2 regions of the Pantoea sp. nfd-35 genome follow, and region 1 is predicted to be linked to the other one. Evidence: predicted binding sites of a transcription regulator. Region 1 holds the regulator's gene; the other holds the start of a gene.
What was found. The regulator LexA, encoded in region 1, represses DNA repair genes until DNA is damaged. The targets are predictions, from matches to a motif close to TNCTGTATGTACATACAGNA.
Positions count from the first base shown of each region.

Region 1 (6,152 bases):
GCGCACGCTGGTGCCAGAAAGTACCCTCAACGGCCCGGAAGCGATGTTACAGCAACTCGGTACGCGCCCGCTGGGGCGTTATCTGTTCTCGTCATCAACGCTGACCCGCGATTTCATTGAGCCTGGCCGCGTTGATGCGCTCTGGGGACGCCGCTCGCGCCTGCGACTGTCAGGGAAACCGCTGCTGTTAACGGAACTGTTTTTACCGGCTTCGCCGCTCTATCGTGATCAAGGTTAAGGGTTTGACCTGTGCAGAACACACAAAACATGACGAAATGGCAGGCTTACAGCCGCCTGATGCGCATTGATAAGCCGATTGGCGCTCTGCTGCTGCTGTGGCCAACATTGTGGGCGCTGTGGTTGGCAAAGATGGCTGTTCCGCCCCTACACATACTGGCGGTGTTTGTCGCCGGGGTATTTGTTATGCGCGCCGCAGGCTGTGTCATCAATGATTATGCCGATCGCAAGGTCGATGGTCATGTCGAGCGCACGAAGCACCGGCCGCTGGCAAGCGGTGCCGTCACTGCGAAAGAGGCCAAATACTTATTTGTGGTGTTAGGACTGATTGCCTTTGCCCTGGTGCTGAGCATGAACCTGATGACCATCATGCTCTCGGTCGTGGGCCTGGCACTGGCCTGGGTCTATCCGTTTATGAAGCGCTATACGCATTTGCCGCAGGTGGTGCTGGGCGCGGCATTTGGCTGGGCGATTCCCATGGCATGGTCAGCAGTTAGTGAGTCCTTACCTCTTGTCTGCTGGCTGGTATTTCTGGCTAACATTTGCTGGACGGTGGCCTATGACACGCAATATGCCATGGTCGATCGCGATGATGACTTGAAGATTGGCGTTAAATCAACGGCGATACTGTTTGGCCGCTACGACAAATTCATTATTGGTTTGCTGCAGTTGGCGACGCTGGTACTCATGGCGTGGGTAGGGATGATTCTGGATCTGAACGGGGCGTTTTACTGGACACTATTGCTGGCTGGCGGGCTGTTTGTTTATCAGCAAAAGCTGATCGCAGAGCGCGATCGCCAGGCCTGTTTCCGCGCTTTTCTGAACAACAACTACGTAGGACTGGTTCTGTTTCTGGGCGTGCTGATGAATACGCCGCCGTTTTCACAGCTTCTTTAAACGCCATTGACAGGACATCACAGCCAGCTTGTGGATTGGAAAGTGGGTCAAAGCGGGTAGTTGCGCCATGCCAGCACGCGGATAAAAAAGGCGACCTCAATGGTCGCCTTTTTCGTTGTCGCTGACTCGTTAATCGTGCGCGACAGCGCTCTCAATGGTCATGCGTACATCGCTGGTAACCAGCTCAGCCAGGATATGCCAGGTCGCCAGTGTCTGCGCCACGTCTGCATCGCCACTGTCGCTGATATAGCCTTCATCACGCAGTGTAAGCACCAGTGAGGAAAACACCGCTTTATCAAAGAACTCCGGCGCGTTAATGCCGTGCAACACGCTCAGACGCTGCGCCAGGGTACGGCTCTCTTTTTCCAGCGTGCCACGGTTGATGGTGGGCTTGGCACTCAGGATGGAGAAAGTAATGGCGTAGCGCTGCAGCGTCTCACGTACACCTGCGGCCAGCAGCTGAAGCGTACGGTAACGCGCGGTATTGAACGACAGCAGGCCCGCTTCAATGGTAATCAGCCCCTGACGCGTCAGTTCCTGGCACAAATCAGTGAGCAACTGCGGCAGTTGGTCATTGCTCCAGCGCAGGAACAGTTCGCTCTTCAGCATGGGGTAAATCAGACTGACCTGACGCAGCAGTTCGGCTTCGCTCAGATTACGGTGCTGCTGCACAATCGCCGCAATCAGCGCTGGCATCACCAGCATATGATGAATGTTATTACGGTAGTAGGTCATCAGCACGGCCTGCTCGCGCGGCAGAATAATGATGTCACCAATACTGTCTTTCTCACTCTCGAACTTGTTCATGCTAAGGGCATGGTCCAGCAAGGCTTCGGCGGACATGTCTGGCAATGTTGCATCCGGTGAGTAGGGCACATTGCGCAGCAACTGGGTGTAGCACTCCAGTTGCTCAATCAGCTGCTCGCGAGTTAGTGAGCGCTGACGTGAAGCAAGCAGGGCGGTCACGCACAGGTTCATGGCATTCGCCGCGCCGGCTTCATTGATTCGCACCATGATGGTGGCCGCGATATCATTCGCCGTTGGGGTTAACCAACCCGGGCGCTGGGCTTCAATGGGATCGATAGAATCCCGCCATTCAGGAACGCGCTTGTTCAGATAATTTATCAGCGGCAGCGGCTCACCAAAATTCACGTATCCCTGGCCGAGGTTACGCAGCTTGCGCAAGCCGCGCACCATCTGCATAAAGCCTTCTTTCTCTTTAACGGCACCGCGCAGTTCTTTCGCGTAGGTTCCCACTTCCATGACGTGTTCATAGCCGATGTAAATAGGCACTAACGTGATAGGGCGCGTACCGCCGCGCAGCATGGCCTGCAGCGTCATGGATAACGTCCCGGTTTTAGGATCCAGCAGTCGGCCAGTACGTGAACGGCCGCCTTCAACGAAGTACTCGACGGAATAGCCGCGGGTAAAAAGCTCGCCCAGATATTCGCGGAAAACGGTGGAGTAGAGCTTGTTGCCCTTAAAGGTACGGCGAATAAAGAAGGCACCCAGACGGCGGAAAATCGGCCCGGCAGGCCAGAAATTTAGGTTAATACCGGCGGCGATGTGCGGCGGTACCAGCCCCTGGTGATACAGCACGTAAGACAGCAGCAGGTAATCCATGTGGCTGCGGTGGCAGGGCACATAAACGATCTCGTGTCCGTCCTGCGCCAACTGACGCACGCGCTCACCGCCGTTCACATTGATACCCTGATAGAGGCGGCTCCAGAGCCAGCCCATTACCCGGTCCGTCACGCGAATGGCTTCATAGGAGAAGTTGGCGGCAATCTCTTCCATCATCTCGATGGCGTTCTGCTGCGCCTTCTCATGGGAAATCTTTTTACTGCGGGCTTCGTCTTCTACCGCTTTTTCAATCGCCTTCGATTGCAGCAGGCGGTTGAACAAATCCTGGCGCGCGGGAAGGCGCGGGCCAACAGCCGCCAGACGCTGACGGGCAAAGTGGATACGGGCAACCCGGGCCAGTTTCTGGGCGATGGATTTATCCGTGCCGTGCTCAGTCGCCATACGACGCAGAGAGACGGTCGGTGAGAAGCGCACAAAACTGTCACGTCCATGCCAGAGCACGGCAAAGAATTTTTGTACGCCGTTAAGCAAGCGCAAATGCGGTGGATTGTCTTCACCCTGCACTTCCCGGCCAGGTGCACGACCAAACATAACTGAAACCGGTAACATCTGAATATCAAGCTCAGGATTACTGCGGTGCAGATCAAGATATTCGTGGAAGATTTTTACCGACTCGACGCTGGGCACGAAATAGGGGAACACGCGCGGACCGTCGTGAATAAAGACATGGCGCGGCAACAGGGCCCCGTCAATCTCCAGTGGTGAGAGCGGATCGGGCAGATCGTGCCGGATGCACTGCGCACGCAAAGTGAGGAGATCGGCCTTTGAATCATAAGGCAGGACATACATAATAGGCCGGGTAGGATCCAGCCCATGTTCGGATACGGGATCGGCCGGAATGGCCTTACTCTTTACCAGAAACGAAAGGGGTAAATTCAGTAATTTATAAAAAAGTATACGCCAACCTGACATAGACAATATGAAGCCTCTTGTTAGCAAAGCGGCGCAAGCTTATCAGAAAGCGCAGCAAAAATCTGTGACAGCGACAATTGTGCGCTGCCCAATATTGACGTCAATCCTTTGAAAAGAGTTCCTTTATTATGACAAATAATGCCACCGGCCTTAACCGTATTGTGAAAGCGGCCGGCTATTCATGGCAAGGTCTGCGTGCTGCCTGGCAGCACGAAGCCGCTTTTCGTCAGGAAGCGGTTGCCGCAGTGGTGGCGATTATCCTGGCCTGCTGGCTGGATGTCGATACTGTTTCGCGCATCCTGATGATTGGTTCTGTCGTGCTGGTGATTATTGTCGAAGTCCTGAACAGCGCGATAGAAGCCGTGGTAGACCGCACAGGCCAGGAGCGTCATCCGCTTGCCGGGCGGGCAAAAGACATGGGATCCGCTGCCGTTTTTATCGCAATATTACTGGCCCTTTTTGTCTGGGGAACGCTGCTTTGGTCGCATTTGCGATAAGCGTTCCATCTCGGCTCAAATAACTGATTTTGACCTGAGTTTTGGTTTCCATTTCACCAATACCTGTATATACTCACAGCGACTGTATAAACAACCAGGGGGCGGGATGAAAGCATTAACCAGCAGGCAGCAACAGGTCTACGACTTGATTCGCGACCACATTAATCAAACAGGCATGCCGCCAACGCGTGCAGAAATTGCTGCACAACTCGGTTTTCGTTCGCCCAATGCGGCCGAAGAACACCTGAAAGCACTGGCGCGTAAAGGCGTGATTGAAATTGTCTCTGGTGCGTCCCGCGGTATCCGTTTGTTAATGGAAGAAGAGCCATCAGACGGCCTGCCGCTGATCGGTCGTGTTGCCGCCGGTGAGCCATTACTGGCTCAGGAACACATTGAAACGCATTACAAAGTGGATCCCGACATGTTCAAGCCTTCAGCCGATTTCCTGCTGCGCGTAAGCGGTATGTCAATGAAAGACATCGGCATCATGGATGGCGATCTGCTGGCCGTACACAAAACGCAGGACGTGCGCAATGGTCAGGTTGTGGTGGCGCGCATCGATGACGAAGTCACGGTAAAACGCTGGAAAAAGCAGGGTTCTGTGGTGCATCTCTTACCTGAAAACAATGATTTCGAGCCTATCGTTGTTGACACCCGTGCCCAGTCACTGACCGTTGAAGGTCTGGCCGTGGGCATTGTGCGTAACGGTGAGTGGCTGTAAAACCGGTTAAGATTGTCGGCTTTCGTCAATCTTACTATTCCCCTGCTTGTCCTTACTTTTCCGCTGTGGGTTGACCTGAAACCCCGGCGGTTCATCGCACGGATTTACGAATGCGCTTTCTGACGGCTACCGATAAAAAACTGTGGCGGTTAGCGCTGCCCATGATCCTGTCAAATATTACGGTTCCTTTGCTCGGCCTGGTCGATACGGCCGTTATTGGTCATCTCGACAGTCCGATCTATCTGGGCGGCGTCGCCGTCGGCACGACCGTCACCAGCTTTGTCTTCATGTTGCTGCTTTTTCTACGCATGAGCACTACGGGCTTAACGGCACAGGCATTCGGTGCGGGCGATAAGACCGCGCTGGCGCGTGCGCTGACACAGCCACTGATCATCGCCCTGGTGGTCGGCATCCTGTTTATCTTCCTCCGCTATCCCGTCACCGCATTGGCGACCCGCTTTGTCGGTGGGGATCCGTCGGTGCTGGAACAGGCTGCCCTGTTTATTCATATTCGCTGGCTCAGCGCGCCCGCAACGCTGGCTAACCTGGTAATCCTGGGCTGGCTGCTGGGCGTTCAGTATGCCCGGGCACCCGTCATCCTGCTGGTGGTGGGGAATGTCATCAATATCCTGTTAGATCTTTGGTTGGTTCTGGGCCTGCACTGGGGCGTGGCCGGTGCCGCCACCGCCACCGCGCTGGCAGAATACGCGACGTTGCTGGTCGGTATGGCGATGGTGTGGCGCGTATTAAAGCTCCGTGGTATCAGGTTTGATATGCTCACCCGCAGCTGGCGTGGCGATATTCACCGCCTTCTTCGCCTTAACCGCGATATCTTACTGCGCTCATTGCTCTTGCAGCTCTGCTTTGCCTCGCTGACCGTACTGGGTGCCCGTATTGGCCCGGATGTGGTAGCGGTAAATGCTATCCTTCTGATGTTTATTACTTTTACCGCTTATGCCCTGGACGGCTTTGCCTATGCCGTCGAGGCCTTTGCTGGCGAAGCACACGGGGCAAAAGACGGTAGCCGACTGCAGCAGGTATGGTTGTCTGCCTGTCGCCAAGCCCTGTTAGTGGCGCTGTTTTTCTCGCTGGCCTATGCTTTTTTTGGCTATCAGATCGTGACTTTGCTGACTTCTATTCGTGCACTGCAAGAGGCGGCCGATAGTTTTCTGATTTGGCAGATGGTGTTACCGCTGATCGGCGTCTGGTGCTATCTACTGGATGGCATGTTTATTGGCGCAACG
Region 1 is NZ_CP122403.1:4,196,592-4,202,743, reverse strand. Features, by position in the region: gene ubiC (chorismate lyase) at 1-238, shown strand, start outside; gene ubiA (4-hydroxybenzoate octaprenyltransferase) at 250-1,134, shown strand; gene plsB (glycerol-3-phosphate 1-O-acyltransferase PlsB) at 1,264-3,690, opposite strand; gene P9J57_RS19435 (diacylglycerol kinase) at 3,819-4,187, shown strand; gene lexA (transcriptional repressor LexA) at 4,294-4,908, shown strand; gene dinF (MATE family efflux transporter DinF) at 5,019-6,152, shown strand, end outside.

Region 2 (6,152 bases), 1.2 Mb from region 1:
GACGGCGCGTCAGTCTTTTACCGGTAAAAACAAACATATTCAGCCCCGGAAATAACTCGGGCCGGGGAACATCAAGCGGTTCGGCAAGCACGTCGATGCGCCAGCCGTGCTGCGACAGTCGCCATCCTTCCAGCCAGATGCGCGTGCGATCTTCAATGCCCCAGCCAATAATCAGCGCTTCTTTACCGGCTTTTTTGCGACTGCTTGCCAGACAAAAAGCCACGTAGTCGATCAGGATGCCATCCAGCAGGCTGCACATTGTCCGTGCTGTATTCTGATCCAGGCTGAGTTTCTGCCTTATGGGCATAAAAACGTGATCGATCAAGGCATCAACCGCATGTTCGCGACCAATTAAAGCGATCTTGTTGCGTAGCTTAGCCGGTCTTACATGGCGCAGTATGCTGATGAGTTCGTCCTGCATGGCGGTCCAGCCATCGTTGGAATCAACATCTCCACCTTCCAGTAGTGCTTTGACCTTGCCTACTGGTACTCCACTTTCAATCCAGCGCATGATTTCCTGAATACGCTGAACATCTTCTTCATCGAACTGTCGATGACCGCCTTCGGTACGTTGTGGTTTCAATAATCCATAACGTCGTTGCCAGGCGCGTAAGGTAACCGGATTTATGCCACAGCGTTCGGCGACATCGCCGATACTGTATAAGGTCATATTTACCTCTTTAAACTGACCTGAGTTAAAACACCATAACGAAGCCTGTTAAGTTGTACAACCAATTTTTAGATGTACAACTTGACGGCTGCGCTTAATTGTTGTTCTATCTCAATTATGAGATTTATTTTTCATAAGTGAGATGAAACATGTCTTTTGATAATACGGAGCAACGCTTAGCAGCCCGCCTTGCAGAATTACGGATGAAGCAGGGTTGGTCACTTGATGAACTCTCAACCGCCACCGGCATTAGCCGGCCCACATTATCGCGTATTGAGCGTGCTGAAACCAGCCCAACGGCTGCCCTGCTTAATCGTTTGTGTGTGGCTTACAGTCTGACCATGTCGCGCCTGCTGAGCGAAGTGGAAGCGGAAAGCGATCTCCTGATCCCTCGCGAACGCCAGCCGATCTGGAACGACGAAGCCAGTGGATTTAGTCGCCGCAATGTCTCACCGCCAGCCCATAATTTCCGCTGTGAGCTGATAGAAGGCACACTGCGGCCCGGCGCGCGCGTCGAATACGACGCGCCACCGCTACAGGGCATGGAGCAACATATCTGGATGCAACAGGGACAGCTGACGATAACCATGGGCGCGCAGAGCTGGACCTTAGCACCCGGCGACAGCCTGCGTTTTCATCTTAGCGGCGCGTCCGCTTTTCAGGCACATCTTACTGAAGGTGCCCGCTACTTACTGGTGGTCTGCAAATCATGATGACGTATCAACAATTCAGCGCCGCTGAGGCACAACAGGTTTTACCCGAACTGGCCCAGGTCTTACAGGCCTGTGTGGCCGAGGGTGCCAGCATCGGTTTTATCGATCCTGAAAACATCAGCGTGATGACCCTTTTTTGGCAAAATCAGCTTGCCGCGCTGGAAAAAGGCCAGAGTGAACTGCTGGTTGCCCGCCAGCATGGCCGGGTGGTGGGCACCGTGATGCTCAATGACAGCGCCATGCCCAATGGAAGCCATCGGGCCGAAGTCAGTAAGCTGCTCGTGCATCCGCAGGCGCGGCGGCAGGGGATAGCGCGCAGGTTAATGCAGCAGGCAGAACAGCGGGCGTATCAGAAGGGAAAGCGCCTGCTGGTGCTGGACACCCGATCCGGGGACGTGGCCAGCGATCTTTATCGCGCGCTGCACTGGCAGGTTGCGGGTGAGATTCCTGCCTATGCGCAGTCTATTGAGGGAAAACTGGACGCGACCACGGTGATGTTTAAGGTGCTGGATTCGCACGGCGGCTGAAGTACAGGCCTTCGGGCCGCCGCCTTATCCCTGCGCAACACGCGACAACACGATACGACGGCTGTGGCCTGCTGTTGACCCGACAGCACGAGCAGGCCTTTTCTGAAGCCAGCACGAAAAAAAAGACCCGAAAGCTGACGTCACTGCGATACTGTGTAAAAATACAGGCCATCGAGTAAAGTGGTAATCTTAACATGGCCCTGACAGCAGCATTAAAAAGCCAGATCGCACAGTGGTATAAAGCGCTGCAGCAACAGGTGCCAGACTTTATTCCCCGTCCTGCTCAGCGGCAGATGATCGCGGAGGTCGCGAAATGTCTGTCGGGTGATGACGGGCGCCACCTGGCTGTAGAAGCGCCGACTGGCGTGGGCAAAACCCTTTCGTATCTTATTCCTGGCATCGCCGTCAGCCGCGCGGAAGAGAAGCGGCTGGTGATCAGCACGGCCAACGTCGCCTTGCAGGATCAGATCTTCAGCAAAGATTTGCCGTTGCTTAAAAAAATCATTCCGGATCTCACCTTTACTGCGGCCTTTGGACGCGGGCGCTATGTGTGTCCGCGCAATCTGGCCGCGCTGGTCGCAGACGATAATCAGCAGGCCGATTTGCTGTTCTACCTGGATGACGAAGCGGTCAGCAGCACCAAAGAAGAGCAGATCCAGTGCGGACGGCTGCAAAAGTCACTGGATCGCTACCAGTGGGACGGCCTGCGCGATCACAGCGAGGAGAACGTCAGCGACAGCCTGTGGCAGCGTCTGTCTACTGACAAAGCCAGTTGCCTTGGCGTGCATTGCCGCTGGTACCGCGAATGTCCGTTTTTCGTTGCCCGGCGGGAAATCGAGCAGGTCGATGTGGTGGTAGCCAACCACGCGCTGGTGATGGCGGCCATGGAAAACGAATCGGTGCTGCCCCCGGCCAAAAATCTGATGCTGGTGCTGGATGAAGGGCATCACCTGCCTGAAGTGGCGCGTGATGCACTGGAGATGAGCGCCGATATCACGCCCGGCTGGACCAGCCTGCAGCTCGATCTGTTTGTGAAGCTGGTGGAGGCGATTATGAGCCAGATGCGGCCCAAATCCCCCCCGCCGCTGGCCAATCCTGAACGTCTTAAAGCCCACTGCGATGAACTGCGAGAACGCCTTGCCACCATAAGTGAGGCATTAAGCCCATTGCTTCCGCCGCACAATCAACCCGGCGAGTTTCGTTTCGTGTTGGGCACCTTACCCGACGAGCTGCTGGCGCTGTGCGCCCGGCTGTTCAAGCTGAGCGACGGGCTACGTGGACTCAGCGAAGGGTTGATTAACGCCTTGAGTGAACAAACCGGAAGCGTCGATCTCGTGCGTCTGCACCGCAATTTATTGCAGCTCAACCGCCACTTTGGCTGGTTTGAATCAGTCAGCAAGCTGTGGCGACTGGCTGCGATGGAAAAAGCCTCTGGTGCGCCCGTTTCAAAATGGATAACCCGTGAACTGCGCGACGGTCAGGCACACCTGTTCTTCCACTGCGCGGGAATTCGCGTCTGCGATCAGCTGGAAAAAATGCTGTGGCGCAAGATTCCTCACGTTGTCGTGACCTCCGCGACCTTGCGCTCATTGAACAGCTTTAGCCGCCTGCAGGAAATGTCGGGGTTGAATGAAAAGGCGGGCGACCGTTTTGTGGCACTGGCGTCGCCGTTCAGCCACGTCGATCAGGGCAAGCTGGTGATCCCGCAGATGCGCTACGAACCGTTGATGGCGAATGAGGCTGAGCATATCGCGGAGATGGCGGCCTTTTTCCGCCAGCAAATGCAGACAGAAAAGCATAAAGGCGTGCTGGTGTTGTTTGCCAGCGGGCGCGCCATGCAACAGTTTGTCGAGGCGCTGCCGGAATTACGACTGATGATGCTGGTGCAGGGCGATCAGCCCCGCAGTCGCCTGATCGCCCTGCACCGCAAACGGGTAGAGCAGGGCGATACCAGTATTCTCATCGGCCTGCAGTCGTTTGCGGAAGGGCTGGATTTAAAAGGTGAGCTGCTCAGTCAGGTACATATCCATAAAATTGCTTTTCCGCCCATAGACAGTCCGGTAATTTTAACCGAGGGCGAATGGCTGAAGAGCCTCAGGCGTTATCCGTTTGAGGTACAGAGCTTACCCAGCGCCTCTTTTACGCTGATTCAGCAGGTCGGGCGTTTGATCCGCAGCCATCAGTGTTTTGGCGAGATTGTTATTTACGATCGCCGCCTGTTGAGTAAAGCTTACGGCAGTCGGCTGCTGGCGGCGCTGCCGGTGTTTTCAATTGAGCAGCCGGTCACGCCTGAACCCGAGGCCAGAAACACCAAACCCAATCCCGGCACGCGCAAACCGCGTGCGAAGCGGCGTTAAGTCGTTGCCACTGAGCGGAAATGCGTGATGGAACTGAATAAAATTATCAAAGAAGTCGGGCGCGGTAAGAACCATGCTCGCGATATCGATTTCGACAGTGCCCTGGCACTCTACGGCGCAATGCTGGACGGCGAGGTGCCGGATCTTGAAATGGGCAGTATTTTAATCGCCCTGCGAATCAAAGGTGAAGGCGAAGCAGAAATGCGCGGCTTCTATCAGGCGATGCAGTCGCGTGTGATGCGCCTGCAGGCGCCGAGCGGTCGTCCAATGCCTGTGGTCATTCCCAGCTATAACGGTGCGCGCCGTCAGGGAAATTTAACCCCATTACTGGCGCAGGTGCTTAACAGGCTCGGTCTGCCCGTGCTGGTTCACGGCGTCAGTGACGATGCCACGCGCGTGACCAGCGAAGCGGTCTTTGCCGCGCTGGGGATCGTGCCGGTCACTACGGCCGAACAGGCACAGGCAAAGCTCGACAGGGGTGAGCTGGCCTTTATTACCATCGATCACCTCTGCCCACCCATGGCAAAACAGCTGTCGTTACGCTGGCGCATGGGCGTGCGTAACAGCGCCCACACGCTGGCGAAGCTGGCCACGCCGTTTGGTGAGCGCGAGGCCCTGCGCCTGTCAAGCGTATCCCATCCGGAGTATGTTCCACGGGTGGCGACCTTTTTTAGCGCTATCGATGCCCCCGCGATTCTGCTGAACGGGACCGAAGGTGAGGTTTATGCCAATCCGCAGCGCTGCCCGGCCATCAGCTATGTGGGCGGTGCAGCACAGCAGGCGGAGGTCTGGGTAGAGAGACAGCCGGAGGTTGCGGTGCCGCTGCCCGCCGACAAGTCGGCCGCCGAGACGGCGCGGTGGACGGAAGAGGTGCTGAATCACCAGCGCCCTCTGCCAGAGGCGCTGCGACTGCAAATTGCCTGCTGCCTGCGCGCAAGCGGTCAGTGCGCCTCGCGGGAAGCCGGCCTTGAGAAACTGGCGGCGGCCGGTTTTTAACGGTGAGCCTGTGGCAGGGCGTGCTCAACCAGGTTTTGCCAGAAGCGGATACCGGTGGGGATGAGCGCATCGTTGAAATCGTAGTGAGCATTATGTAAGGGGGCGGATGGGGTTGCGCCATCTGCACCGAGCCAGAAATAGGCGCCCGGGCAGGCTTCCAGCATGCAGGCGAAATCTTCAGAGGCCATAGAGGGATTCACCTGCCACCGCACCTGCTCTTCCCCCAGCGTACTGACGGCAACGTCGTGAACCTGCCGGGCCGGGCCTGTATGGTTGGTTGTCACCGGGTAGCCAGGTAGCCAGCGAATCGCGCCGCAGACGCCAAAGGGTTTCGGCAGCGTAGTGACAAAATCATCAATAAGCGCATGAACCCGTTTGCGCACATCGTCTTGCAGGCAGCGCACGGTGCCGCGCAGAACGATCTGTTCGGGAATCACGTTAATTGCCTCACCACCCTGAATCTGCGTGACGCTCACCACGGCTGAGGAAAGGGGAGAAAGGCGACGTGAGGGGATCGTTTGCAGGGCCAGAATCAGTTCAGCTGCCACCACCATCGGGTCGGCACCGCTTTCCGGCATGGCCGCGTGGCAGCTTTTACCGCTCAGCGTAATTTCAAACGCATCCAGTGAGGCCATCATCGCACCGGCGTTAACCGCCAGCGATCCCAGCGGCAGGCCGGGCCAGTTGTGCATCGCATAGACAGCATCCATGGGGAAACGGGTAAATAATCCCTCTTCCACCATTTTCCGGGCGCCGCCGAGGTTTTCTTCCGCAGGCTGAAAAATAAAATGCACCGTGCCGCTGAACTGACGCGTGGCGGCAAGCTGTCTGGCGGCCGCCAGTAAAATCGCCGTGTGGCCATCATGGCCGCAGGCGTGCATCACACCAG
Region 2 is NZ_CP122403.1:3,022,200-3,028,351, reverse strand. Features, by position in the region: gene P9J57_RS14090 (MerR family transcriptional regulator) at 1-670, opposite strand, end outside; gene P9J57_RS14085 (helix-turn-helix domain-containing protein) at 820-1,383, shown strand; gene P9J57_RS14080 (GNAT family N-acetyltransferase) at 1,380-1,910, shown strand; gene dinG (ATP-dependent DNA helicase DinG) at 2,105-4,267, shown strand; gene ybiB (DNA-binding protein YbiB) at 4,295-5,263, shown strand; gene P9J57_RS14065 (M20 aminoacylase family protein) at 5,260-6,152, opposite strand, start outside.
Region 2: the regulator LexA is predicted to act here: its motif matches at 2,060-2,079, upstream of dinG (ATP-dependent DNA helicase DinG).